DNA from 3 places in the Chryseobacterium sp. RU33C genome. Region 2 is predicted to be linked to each of the others. Evidence: riboswitches for the same ligand, from Rfam matches in the RefSeq annotation. Region 2 holds a riboswitch; each other region holds the start of a gene.

Region 1 (4,263 bases), on a different contig from region 2:
CAATAGTTCAAAGGCGAAAGCCGGGGAAATTTCTTCTACTACGGATTCACCCAGAATAATTTCTTTTAAAAATTTGGCTTTTACTCCCGCTGCACTTGTTGTTCCGGGTAGCGTGTTATAAATGAAAAATTGAAGAGAATCTGTCCGGTCAGCATTACCTGAATCTTTAATTTGCGTAATGATTTCGCTTAGTAATTCAGCACTATCAATTGGCTTTGGATGAAGCCCCTGGGTTTTTCTTTCTTCAATCTCTTTGATGTAATCCTTATAAATACTCATAATAGAAGGTCTTTCAAAATTAAAGGCAGGCCTGCTTTTTCTTTACCGGTGTGTATAAATACAATTAATGACATTTTGAGTTCTCGCATTTTGATGCAACATTAACCGAATAAAGTCAGCATAATCTACACTTTTTCAAAAGTTTTTTAAAATTATCAAACAATTCAAAATGTTTCCAAAATTACGAAATTTTACAATTTTATAAGAATTAAATTATTTAGATTGTTTATAAATATGATTTTTATAATATCTATTTTTGGTCGTATTTTTGTACCCAAATGGAGAATATGAAAAATATCCTGAATGTTTTATGTGTTTTCATTTCGATTTTCGTTTTCTCACAGACCCAATCTGTGAAGAAAGATCCCGCGAAAAAAGGAACGAAAACTACTATTAAAAAAACACTTTCAGCCAGCAAACCTAATGCTGATCTTGTATTGATTAATAAAGAACTTCCTGTTTTGATTCCCAAGAAGAAAGGAGATCAGTTCGGGTATGTCAATCAGAACGGGAAATTTATTATTCAGCCGGAATATCATATTGCCGTATTTTTTTATGAAGACTGCAATCTTCTGAATTCACCTAATGAAAAAGTGAGAAAATTTGGAACAAAAGACTATGCCACGGTAGAGAAAAATATGATTTCTTACCGTATAGATCAGTCTGGGAAGAGAGTATATCAGTTCAAAGAAACCGATTTTGGAAAATGTAAATTCGAAGAATATAAGCAACAGCTATTTCAGGCTTACATCCTCAATGGTTTTTACGGAATCATTGAAAAATCAAAATTTGTAAATGCAGCAGATTACAGACAATTTCAGATCTATCCTCAATATCAGTATCTGTTCATTCTTGAAGGTGATGATGTCGCTAATCCAATGATTGTAGCTTCCAATAATGATAAATTCGGAATCATTGATGTTAATAACAGGATTATCATTCCGTTTGAATATTCCAATATTAAACGAAATTTCAGCTGGAAACTCGGGAAGATGTTTGAAGTGACAAAAGACGGCTCGAATTACTACTATATCGACGCTAACAATAAAACTTACTAAATAATTATTAATGATGAATGATGAATGATGAATGATGAATGATGAATGATGAATGATGAATGATTCATTTGATAACTCCTATTTTCCATAGTGTCTTTCCTCCTGTAGCCATCCATGCCCTTCGTAACCTAAGACCCCGAATCTTGCATCTCGTAACCCAATATCCTGTACCTCGAAACCCGAATTCCAATTCATATATTTTTTGTAATTTTGCGGCTGAAATAAAGGGGTGCTTTAACAAGCTGAGATTATACCCAATGAACCTGGAACAGGTAATGCTGTTTAGGGAACCATTTAAATAATTGATAGATGATTAGCGATAAATGATCGATAAACATTCATTATCATTTGCTATTTATCAATTATCTCGTAATCACCCCTTTTATTCATTAAATGTTAAAGATTTATAGAATGAAAGGATTATTTTTTTTAGGGCTTACGGTAGGAGCTGCAGCTTTTATACAGGCTCAGAATAAAGATTCATTAAAGGTCAGGGAAATTGAAGCCGTCAGCTTTACCAAAAGGCTGCCGGTAGCAAAGGAAATCATTAATGTACAGAAAGATCTGGACAGTAAAAATCTGGGACAGGATCTTCCTATTCTTTTGAAAAACCAAACCTCCATTATTTCTACTTCTGATGCCGGAAATGGAGTAGGATATACCGGTTTCAGAATCCGTGGTGTTTCGGGAAGTGCCATCAATGTTATGATGAATGGTGTTCCATACAACGATTCTGAAAGCCAGGGAACCTTTTTTGTCAACGTTCCGGATTTAACAAGCTCTGCATCACAGATTGTTATCCAAAGAGGAGTAGGAACTTCCAATAACGGGGTTTCTGCCTTCGGAGCCAGTATTAATGTACTTTCTAAAGATCCGGAAGAGAAGTTTTATTTTAAAACAGACGACAGCTACGGATCATTTAATACCTATAAATATTCAGCTGAAATAGGCTCGGGGAAGTTCTGGAAAAACCGTCTTTCCGTAATGGGAAGATATACCCATATTCACTCTGATGGTTATATAGACAGGGCTTCATCCAATTTGCATTCTTATAATTTCACTGCTTTATTTGAAGAAGGAAATACGAAGCTGCGTTTAATGGCTTTTGGCGGAAAAGAGAAAACCTATCAGGCATGGAACGGTATTGACCGTAAAACCTGGGAAACCGATCCGAAATTCAATATTTCCGGAGCGATCTATGATGCCAATTGGGAGAATATTGTAAGTTTCTATGATAATGAAACGGATAACTACAGACAGAATCATTATCAGTTGCTTTGGGAACAGAAATTCAGTGACCGCTGGAATCTGGAAACCACGTTCCACTATACAAAAGGAAAAGGATATTATGAAAACTACAAGCAGGGAGATCCTTTTTCAAGATATAACCTTCCCAATATAACAGAAGGGGGACAAACCATAAAATATTCCGATTTTATCAGAAAAAAATGGCTGAATAACGATTTCTACGGAATGGTTTCTACATTGTACGGAAAATTTGAAAATCTGGATCTGAACTTTGGTGCTGTTGTGAATCAATATTACGGAAGACACTATGGAAATGTTACCGGTGTGTTTTTTCCACAGATTGCCGAAAGCGAATATTACAGAAACCGTTCAATAAAGAATGAAGTGTCGGGTTTTGCAAAAGCTTTATTAAGAGTGGATAATTTTGAATTCTTTGGTGATTTGCAGCTTAGAAAAATAAACTACAATACAAAAATTCTGATGGCTGGTGATGATGAAGGAGCAGATTTAAGTAAAAACTGGCTGTTCTTTAATCCAAAAGCCGGTATGAATTACAGAATTGACGGTGGTAAAATATTTCTTTCATACGCTCATGCTCACCGTGAACCTAACAGAGATGATCTGATGGCCAATAATGATGTGAAAGCTGAAAAACTTCATGACATTGAAGCCGGTTTTGAAAAACAGTTCGGAATTGTTTCGTTGACAGCGAATGTTTATTATATGTATTATGTGAATCAATTGGTTTTGAATGGAGAATTGAATAACGTAGGAGCATTTATCAGAACCAACTCAGGGAAGAGCTACAGAAGAGGGATTGAGATAGGGGCTTTGGCAAAACTATCCAAACAATGGGAAGTTTCCGGTAATGTGACATTAAGCCAGAACAGAAATCAGGATTTTAATATTCAGAATGGTGATGTGCCTAAAAGTCTTGGAAATACCCAGATTTCATTTTCTCCGAATGTAATTGCCAATCTAAGCCTGAGATTCAATCCTGCCAAAAATTTCCAGTTTGCTTTAATGAATCAGTATGTTGGAAAACAATATCTGGATAACACAGAGGATGCCAATCTGCAGCTTAAAGATTATTTCCTGACAGATTTCAATGCGCAGTACCAATTTAAAATTGCTAACAACGAAATTGCATTAAAGCTACTGGTGAATAACCTGTTCAACAAAAAATACGTCAACAATGGTTCTGTTTATGAAGGACAGCCTTACTATTTTTCGCAGGCAGGAACCAATTTTATGTTTGGTGTGAGCTGGAAAATTCAATAATTGACCAATATATCTTTTTTGCTTTTTAGCAGATTTGATCTTTTTAAGCTTAAAAAAAGCAGTTTGAACAACGGTATATCTGTTTTAATACAGAATAATTAAAAGACTGCTCCGGCAGTCTTTTTTATATCCGTTAAATATTACAAAAAGTCCCGAAAAAGTTATAAATTTGCTGCCAAATGAATATTTCAGCATATATTTTAGAATACTTAAAACAATTTGGAACTGCCACAGTTCCAGGCTTTGGGGTGTTTTCACTGAAAAATTCTAAGGCAATTATCAATTCTGAAAACGGAAGTATCTTACCTCCGGCCAGTCAGATTGAATTTGCAATAGATTATGAAGTAAGGACTGAAGACCTTACTGCTTTTATAGCAGAACAAAAACAGATGTCTCT
Region 2 (4,263 bases):
TGTCTCCGAATCCTCCACCTACTTTGGTAACGTAAACGGATGGGGTAGACTTCATAATTTCAGGGAATTCTCTGTTTCCCAGTTTTTCCTGAATTTCTGCTGCCTTAATATTGGAAACTGCAACAGGAGTTTTTCTTTCTTTGGCTGTTTGGGAAAGGTTTCTACCCACCAACATCACCTCATCAATAGATTTAGATTTCTCTAAAGAATCCTTCGTACTCTGCCCATAATATAAGGCTGCCGTAGGTAATACAAGCGCTATAATTAGTCGCTTTTTAAAAATAATGCTCATGAAATAAACTAGCGTTTTTGAATTTAAGGCTGCAAAGATGAATAATTATTTTTGAATTAAGTATTAAATCTTAACGAAGTGATTTCCTATTGTATGTGTATAATGCATTATTACTGATTTTTTTGAGCATATTAATTATTTCAGATCTTTAATTTACAATTTGTTATAAAAGTGAATTATGCAAAAAAGAGTATTGTTTTTAACGAATAAAAATAATGATGCAATTCATCTGAAAGTCCACCAGAAAGTATTTTTTTCTAATGACATTTAGGGTTTGATTTATTTTGTATCATTATTTATATATTTGCAGATATTATTTGTATCAGGTTTTTTACTCAAATAACATAAGCCTTTCTTTTATTTAAATAAATAAAAAATGACTCAGCTCAGTTTGTTCCATTCAGAAGATTTATATGAATTTCCGAAAGAGCTTCTGGAATACAAAGCGCATTTTCTGAATCAGGATGAAGCGGATGATCTTAAAAACCATCTGCTTGAAACAGTACCCTGGAAACAGCGTACTCAGAAAATGTATGATAAAACGGTTCTTACACCACGCTTAACAGCCTGGTATGGTGATCCTAAAACGGATTATCCATCAGGAAATGGTGAAGTAGACAATAACCTCTGGACCCCTGAACTGTTTTCTTTAAAAGAAAGGATAGAAGAAACATTCGGTTATAAGTTCAATTCTGTATTGCTGAATCTTTACAGAGATCATAATGATTCTGTTGCCTGGCACAGAGATAAAGAAAGCAGATACGGAAAACGTCCTGTGATTGCATCAGTAAGTTTAGGGCAGACCAGAAACTTTGATTTCAGAAAAAAAGACCATCATCCGAGTAAATACAGCCTGCCGCTTCCTCACGGTTCATTATTGATTATGAAAGGAGATCTTCAGGAAAACTGGGAACATAGGATTGCTAAGTCTGTAATCTCTATGAAGGAGCGTATTAATCTTACATTCCGGTTAGTTTGTAAAGAATAAAATACTTATTGTAATGGATGAGTTAGGATATTCCATTTCAAAATAAAAAGACTGAAGTCCTTTCTTTTTCCACAAAAAAACTGCACCTTTGCCCCAACAATGGGGTGCTACAGATAAAAGTGGCTGAGATGATACCCAGGAATATACTTCCACACCTGATCCGGATAATGCCGGTGTAGGGATTGATTATTTATCATCTCATCATTTGATTTCTAATAATTAATATGATGCAGGACATTTTAAAACAAATTACCTTACCGGAATGGTTTGGAGTCTTATTTTCAGTCATTCAGGTTTTACTGGCCCGTAAAAACAATGTTAACAACTATCTTTTCGGAATTGCAGGCATTCTACTTACGCTGTATGTGATGCTTACTTCAAAGCTTTATGCTGAATTTACCTTAAATCTTTATTATCTGATTATGAGTATGTACGGATGGCTGTACTGGAAATTCGGGAAACAGAAATCCGAAATGGAAATCTCCATTACCACCACCACAGAAAAATGGATTACAGGAGGAATTGTTCTGGGAACGTTTATCTTATTCTGGTCTTTTCTTACTTATTTTACCGATTCGGATGTTCCTGTTTGGGATTCTCTGGTGAGTGCTTTTGCCTGGGCAGGAATGTGGCTCATGGCAAGAAGAAAAATTGAAAACTGGGTGATACTGAATGTCAGTAATATCATTTCCATCCCTTTGATGATTCATAAAGAATTATATCTATATGCTGTTTTAACGTCGTTTTTATTTTTAGTAGCGATTTCCGGATATATAGAATGGCAAAAAATTATTAAATCCAAAGCCAATGCTGAGTAGTAAAGAGATCAGACACGAACTTCATGGAGCTTCTCTAATTTCTGGTGAGGTAATACAATATATTCATGAGGAAGGATTACTTAAAATCTGGGTTCCCAAAAAATATGGAGGACTCGGCTATCGTTTTGAAGAAGGACTTAAAGCATTATTTGGCTGGGCTGAAACCGATGGAAGTTTCGGCTGGATGCTGACGCTTTGTGCAGGAGCGAATTATTTTTCCAGAAATATCAAACCAGAAGTAGCTCAGTTACTCTTTACCCATTCTGAAACCTGCTTTGGCGGAAGCGGAATGATTGGCGGAACTGCAGAAAAAAAAGATAACGGCAACTATTTGATAAACGGTTTATGGAATTTTGCAACAGGAGCACCTCATCTGACCCATTTTACATTAAATGCCAAGGTTACGGAAAACGGGAAGCCTATAATGGATAAAGACGGTAAGGAGACTATTCACTCATTCATTATTCCAAAGGAGCAGGCTCAGATTATCCCCAACTGGAAGTCTATGGGGATGAAAGCCAGCGGAACCTATTCGTTCACCATTGAAAATGTCATTGTAAGCGAAGATTACAGTTTTGTTTATGATACTTTTTTCACGAATGATATTCTAGACAGTATTCCTTTTCGGGTTTTTGCGGATCTGACGCTATTGGTCAATTATCTGGGAATGGCTTCTCATTTTATTGAAGAAGCAGAATGTATTCGTCCTGGGATCAATTTCAAAAATTTTGCAGAATCTGTTGAAAAGAATTTGGATAAAGTATTATATATTGCCAGAGAAGTAGAAAATATACTTGATGATCAGAAAGAAATTTCTGAGGATAAACAAAACGAGATTCATGAATATGGGGTAGAGCTGGTCCACAAATTATCCCATCATATCCTTACTGCTTATACACAGCTTGGAATCCGTGCTACAGATCCTTATTCTGCAGTTTATCAGGTGTTCTGTGACTATTTTACAGCGGCAATGCATTCCAATTTCAGACCTTCTGCTGATGCTCTTGATTTTTCTTTCTGAGCAGTGAATATTTCTGCTAAAGTCGGGTGATTTCTCTGGTCATTTTCAAAGGCACCTGAGAACGATAAGACTGCCTTGGGTTTCCAGGAAATTTTTTATCTGTAACATTGGGATGATTTTCGAAATTTTCTGTTGGTTCTGCAATAAGCAGCTTTACAGACATTTCTTTCTCTTCAAAGTTCATCCCTTGCAGACAAAGCTTGATCACAGGATTAAAAGAGATAAACTCTATGCTTTTTTTATACTATTGGAATTGTAGAATTTAAAAAAACAAACTTTGATAAAAAAAGAGCTGTAATTCAATGTGTTACAGCTCTTTTGTGGAGAATACGGGATTCGAACCCGTGACCTTTTGACTGCCAGTCAAACGCGCTAGCCAACTGCGCCAATCCCCCGTCTTTATTTTAAAGTGGTACAAAAGTAAGTATTTAATTGATATTTACAAATATTTTGTAGTTTTTATTGAATTGAATTAAAGGGGAAATACGCTCAGCGCAGTAAAAGTAACCATTTTCAATTGAATAACTTCTCAATTAATCCTATTCTTGTGTGAAATTATATTACAATCATGTAACTCTATACGGGAAGATTACTTCTATGGGATAGTACTATTACAGAACAGAGAAGCGCCCGAAGATTTTCAAAATTTCATAAAACCCCGGAAAATAGTAACGGAGACATTATCAATTTTTTTTAGTCTCTCGGTTGAACGTTTTCTATTGGATCTTTTTGATGCATTTATTTTTTCTTCTATGATTTTAATTTTCTGAAAAGAAAAAGCAATATTAAACAATAGCCCCTTAATTAGGGCTAACCTTTTATAGTTCTTTTTACTTCCTCCAGGAATTCCAACCGAATAAACTGGATTTGAAAAAAATAAAAACAGCCGCAATGAAAATATTGGGGCTGTCTTTTTGAAATCAAATATCAACTATTATAAAGATCTGGAGCGGGCAATATTAATAAGGTATACAAGGTGTGCGTACATGCTTCGCTTTACAGACTCTACTTTTATATCTCCGGTACTCTGGTTAATAGTAGTTACCAGATCTGTATTACATTGACCAGCAAAGTTTCCGTTTCCTAGGTAGTTGGCTGTATTGGTACTTGGATATGAGATTCTGGGATAGTCAGGTGCCGTTTG
Region 3 (4,263 bases), on a different contig from region 2:
TCGCTGGGCATAATCAATTCAGAAGTGATAACGATGATCATATATAGATTTCTTTCCCTTTTTCAATAAATTCCTGTGATTTATCCAGCATACCCTGTTCTGCAGATTCACGAATTTCCTGCGTAATTTTCATAGAACAGAATTTCGGTCCGCACATGGAACAGAAATGGGCAATTTTCGCACCTTCCGCCGGTAAGGTCTCATCATGGTAAGCTCTTGCTGTCTCTGGATCTAATGAAAGGTTAAACTGATCTTCCCATCTGAATTCAAACCTGGCTTTACTTAATGCGTTGTCTCTGTACTGTGCGCCCGGATGACCTTTTGCTAAATCCGCTGCGTGGGCAGCCAGTTTATAAGTGATTACCCCAACTTTTACATCATCTTTATTCGGAAGACCTAAATGTTCTTTCGGTGTTACATAGCAAAGCATGGCACAACCAAACCAACCAATCATCGCTGCCCCGATTCCTGAAGTAATATGATCATAACCTGGAGCAATATCCGTTGTTAACGGCCCTAAAGTATAGAAAGGAGCTTCATGGCATTCTTCCAATTGCTTTTCCATATTTTCTTTGATCATGTGCATCGGAACATGGCCTGGTCCTTCAATCATTACCTGTACATTGTGCTTCCATGCAATTTTGGTGAGTTCACCTAAAGTTTCCAGTTCTGCAAACTGAGCGGCATCATTAGCATCTGCAATAGATCCGGGACGGAGACCATCTCCTAAAGAGAAAGCTACATCATACTTCTTCATGATCTCACAAATCTCCTCAAAATGAGTATATAAGAAACTTTCTTTATGATGGAATAAACACCATTTTGCCATAATAGATCCTCCTCTGGAAACAATTCCGGTCACTCTTTTTGCTGTTAAATGGATATATCTCAACAGAACTCCGGCATGGATCGTGAAATAGGAAACTCCCTGCTCTGCCTGTTCAATAAGGGTATCTCTGAAGATTTCCCACGTCAGGTCTTCGGGAACACCTTTCACTTTTTCCAGGGCCTGATAAATAGGAACCGTACCAATAGGAACCGGACTGTTTCTGATGATCCACTCTCTTGTTTCGTGAATATTTTTTCCGGTTGAAAGATCCATAATGGTATCAGCGCCCCATCGGCAGGCCCATACCGCTTTTTCTACTTCTTCTTCAATACTGGATGAAACGGCACTGTTGCCAATATTGGCATTGATTTTCACCAGGAAATTTCTTCCGATGATCATTGGTTCACTTTCCGGGTGGTTGATATTATTGGGAATAATGGCTCTTCCGGCAGCAATTTCGTCCCTTACAAATTCCGGAGTGATCTTGCTTTTCGGAGTATTGGCACCAAAACTGTGTCCCGGATGCTGAAAAGCCATTTCTTTAGATACAGAATCAAGCTGTTCTATTCTTTGATTTTCCCGGATCGCCACATATTCCATTTCCGGAGTAATGATTCCCTGTTTTGCATAATAAAGCTGTGTAACTTCTTTTCCTTGCTGAGCAACTTTAGGTTTATGATCATAAGAGAACCTCAATTCGTCTAGACGAGGATCTGCTAAACGTGCCTTTCCATATTCAGACGTAATTCCATCAAGGATATTTACATCATTTCTGTCCAGAATCCATTGTTCTCTGATTCTCGGAAGTCCTTTCTGAATATCAATAGTTGCATTTTCATCGGTATAAGGTCCTGAAGTGTCGTAAATCGTCACCGGAGCATTATATTCAAAGCCGCCATTGGTCAATTTGGTCGGACTAAGCTGTATTTCACGCATGGCTACATTGATAGGATGTAATGTTCCTTCAACATAGATTTTCTTTGAGTTCGGAAATGGCGAACATGTAATGGAGTGAGCCATAAGTTTTGGGTATTAAATATGAGAATTAACCGCCCTGAGTGGCAGTAATGATTAAAATTGAATCGTTGTTATTGAGGATGGTTTCCGCCCAGACTGAGAGGGGAATAATGCGATTGTTGAGAGCTACAGCAATACCTTTCTTATTTCCGGGTAACTCAATAGCCAATAATGCTTCCAGGTTTTCGGGAAGTACATCAAATGTTTTTCGGGTGTGGTTGATTATAAGTTCCATTCCTAATATTTTACATATACTTTAGGAATGGCCATTATTGTACAATAGAATGTACAGCAAAAGTCATCTACTTTTCCCTACGCTGGTATGATCCAGATCAGGTTCAAAGGGTAAAGTCTCAGTCTGTTGGTAACAGACACCCCTAAAGTTGGCAACGAAGTTAGACATTATTTTGTAATAAGCAAAATTTTTTGAAACTACCTTCGAAATCTGGTATTGTAAAAAGTCTGCCTCAAATTGAGACAGACCTTATTTTATATTGATCGTTTTAAGATTTTTATTATTTATTCTTCACAAGCTCTCCAGATCGCATCATTCTGCGGAACAGGAGCTATGATTTCAATATTTTCTTTGGTTACAGGATGAATAAATTCCAGTTTTCTTGCATGAAGATTGATTCCTCCGTCAGGGTTGGAACGTGGTGCTCCATATTTCAGATCTCCTTTGATCGGAATTCCTGTTTTGGATAATTGCGCTCTTATCTGATGATGTCTTCCGGTTTCAAGATCAATTTCAAGAAGTAGGTAATTATCAAGAGTCTTAATCACATTATAAGTTAAGATCGCTTCTTTTGCTCCTTCGGTAGCTTTAGAAAAAACAATGGCTTTATTATTCTTTTCGTTTTTCTTTAAATAATGAACCAGTCTCTGGCTTTGAGGAATCATTTCTTTTCCCACAACTGCCCAGTATGTCTTTTTCACTTCACGATTTTTCACCATCTGTGTCAAACGGGAAAGCGCTTTGGAAGTTTTTGCATAGATTACCAGCCCGGAGGTTGGGCGGTCTATACGATGAACCAAGCCGAGAAAAACATTTCCCGGCTTAGCATCTCTTATTTTTATAAAATTCTTGATGGATTCTAATAGTGATTCATCGCCGGTCTTATCGCCCTGTACAAGCTGACCCACCTTTTTATTAATCACCAGAAGATGGTTGTCTTCATATATAATCTGCTCCTTCATACTTTTTCAGTCTATCTTCTTCTGTTGGATAATGACAGGATAATTCCCGCCAAAAGCCCCACGGTTTTTACAGCCGAAAGTTTTGAGCCTTCCGGAATAAATGCTCCGAATACACAGATAGCTGCTGCAGCATACATAGCATAAACAAAATTCTTATTCGTAAGCAGCGGAGCCTGAATAAAGAAGCTCGCTCCTATCAGCACATAAAATACTTTTCTTGAAAGTAAATGATTGATTTCCGGAGAGAATAAATTAAACCATCCTACAGCAAGACAAATCAGTGCTGCAATAGATAATATTCCCTGAATAGATTGTTGATTCTGCATAGATTAATAGCTTTCGTTTTCGTTGGGAAACTCTACACTTTTCACATCTTTCACATATTGAGAAACTGCTCCTGTAATTTCTGTATAAAGGTCAAGATATCTTCTTAAGAATTTCGGGCTGAAGCCTTTGTTCATTCCTACCATATCATGATACACCAAAACCTGCCCGTCACACTCTGCTCCGGCACCGATTCCGATAGTAGGAATAGAAATACTTTCAGTTACTTTTTTCGCCAATTCCGCAGGTATTTTTTCCAGTACTACAGAAAAACAGCCTAATTCTTCCAAAAGCTGAGCATCAGCAATCAGTTTTTCAGCTTCTGCCTCTTCCTTTGCTCTTACTTTATACGTTCCGAATTTATAGATAGACTGTGGGGTTAATCCCAAATGTCCCATTACCGGAATTCCAGCATTGATGATCTTTTTGATAGACTTTGAAATTTCTTTTCCACCTTCAATTTTCACCGCATGCGCTCCACCTTCCTTCATCATTCTTACCGCAGATTCCAATGCTTTTTCAGGATTACTCTGATAAGTTCCGAAAGGTAAATCTGCTACCACCAAAGCTCTGTCGGTTCCTCTTACCACACTTTGAGCATGATAGATCATTTGATCCAGCGTAATAGGCAATGTAGTTTCAAAACCAGCCATGACATTCGCTGCAGAGTCTCCAATCAAAATAGCATCTACTCCACCTGCATCTACCATCTTTGCAGTGGTAAAATCATAGGCGGTAAGCATTGTTATTTTTTCCTTGTCGAATTTCATTTTACGCAAGGTTTCAGTCGTAACTTTTTTAATTTCAGAGTGAACAGACATAATTTATCTATTTTTAAAAGTTAAAAAGTCGGCCTTGAGCCGACTTAAGTTTTTTGTATGATTTATAAAACTACG

Evidence for each region. A riboswitch is a leader RNA that binds a small molecule or an ion and turns the genes downstream of it on or off. The one in region 2 is predicted to bind thiamine pyrophosphate.
Region 1: linked by a shared signal. The riboswitch ahead of BW946_RS06775 (TonB-dependent receptor) and the one ahead of pnuC (nicotinamide riboside transporter PnuC) in region 2 are both predicted to bind thiamine pyrophosphate.
Region 3: linked by a shared signal. The riboswitch ahead of thiS (sulfur carrier protein ThiS) and the one ahead of pnuC (nicotinamide riboside transporter PnuC) in region 2 are both predicted to bind thiamine pyrophosphate.

The regions. Positions count from the first base shown of each region.
Region 1 covers NZ_FTMT01000005.1:147,858-152,120, forward strand. The annotation lists gene BW946_RS06765 (bifunctional aconitate hydratase 2/2-methylisocitrate dehydratase) at 1-279, opposite strand, end outside; gene BW946_RS06770 (WG repeat-containing protein) at 567-1,337, shown strand; TPP riboswitch at 1,553-1,644, shown strand; gene BW946_RS06775 (TonB-dependent receptor) at 1,749-3,866, shown strand; gene BW946_RS06780 (hypothetical protein) at 4,046-4,263, shown strand, end outside.
Region 2 covers NZ_FTMT01000022.1:21,008-25,270, reverse strand. The annotation lists gene BW946_RS17155 (TonB-dependent receptor) at 1-292, opposite strand, end outside; gene BW946_RS17150 (alpha-ketoglutarate-dependent dioxygenase AlkB family protein) at 669-1,280, shown strand; TPP riboswitch at 1,371-1,479, shown strand; gene pnuC (nicotinamide riboside transporter PnuC) at 1,505-2,098, shown strand; gene BW946_RS17140 (acyl-CoA dehydrogenase family protein) at 2,088-3,119, shown strand; gene BW946_RS17135 (NAD(+)--rifampin ADP-ribosyltransferase) at 3,136-3,351, opposite strand; tRNA gene BW946_RS17130 (tRNA-Ala) at 3,441-3,514, opposite strand; gene BW946_RS17120 (hypothetical protein) at 4,054-4,263, opposite strand, start outside.
Region 3 covers NZ_FTMT01000005.1:127,278-131,540, reverse strand. The annotation lists gene BW946_RS06710 (thiamine phosphate synthase) at 1-41, opposite strand, end outside; gene thiC (phosphomethylpyrimidine synthase ThiC) at 38-1,849, opposite strand; gene thiS (sulfur carrier protein ThiS) at 1,875-2,081, opposite strand; TPP riboswitch at 2,139-2,235, opposite strand; gene BW946_RS06695 (RluA family pseudouridine synthase) at 2,366-3,043, opposite strand; gene BW946_RS06690 (hypothetical protein) at 3,055-3,369, opposite strand; gene panB (3-methyl-2-oxobutanoate hydroxymethyltransferase) at 3,373-4,188, opposite strand; gene BW946_RS06680 (Crp/Fnr family transcriptional regulator) at 4,251-4,263, opposite strand, start outside.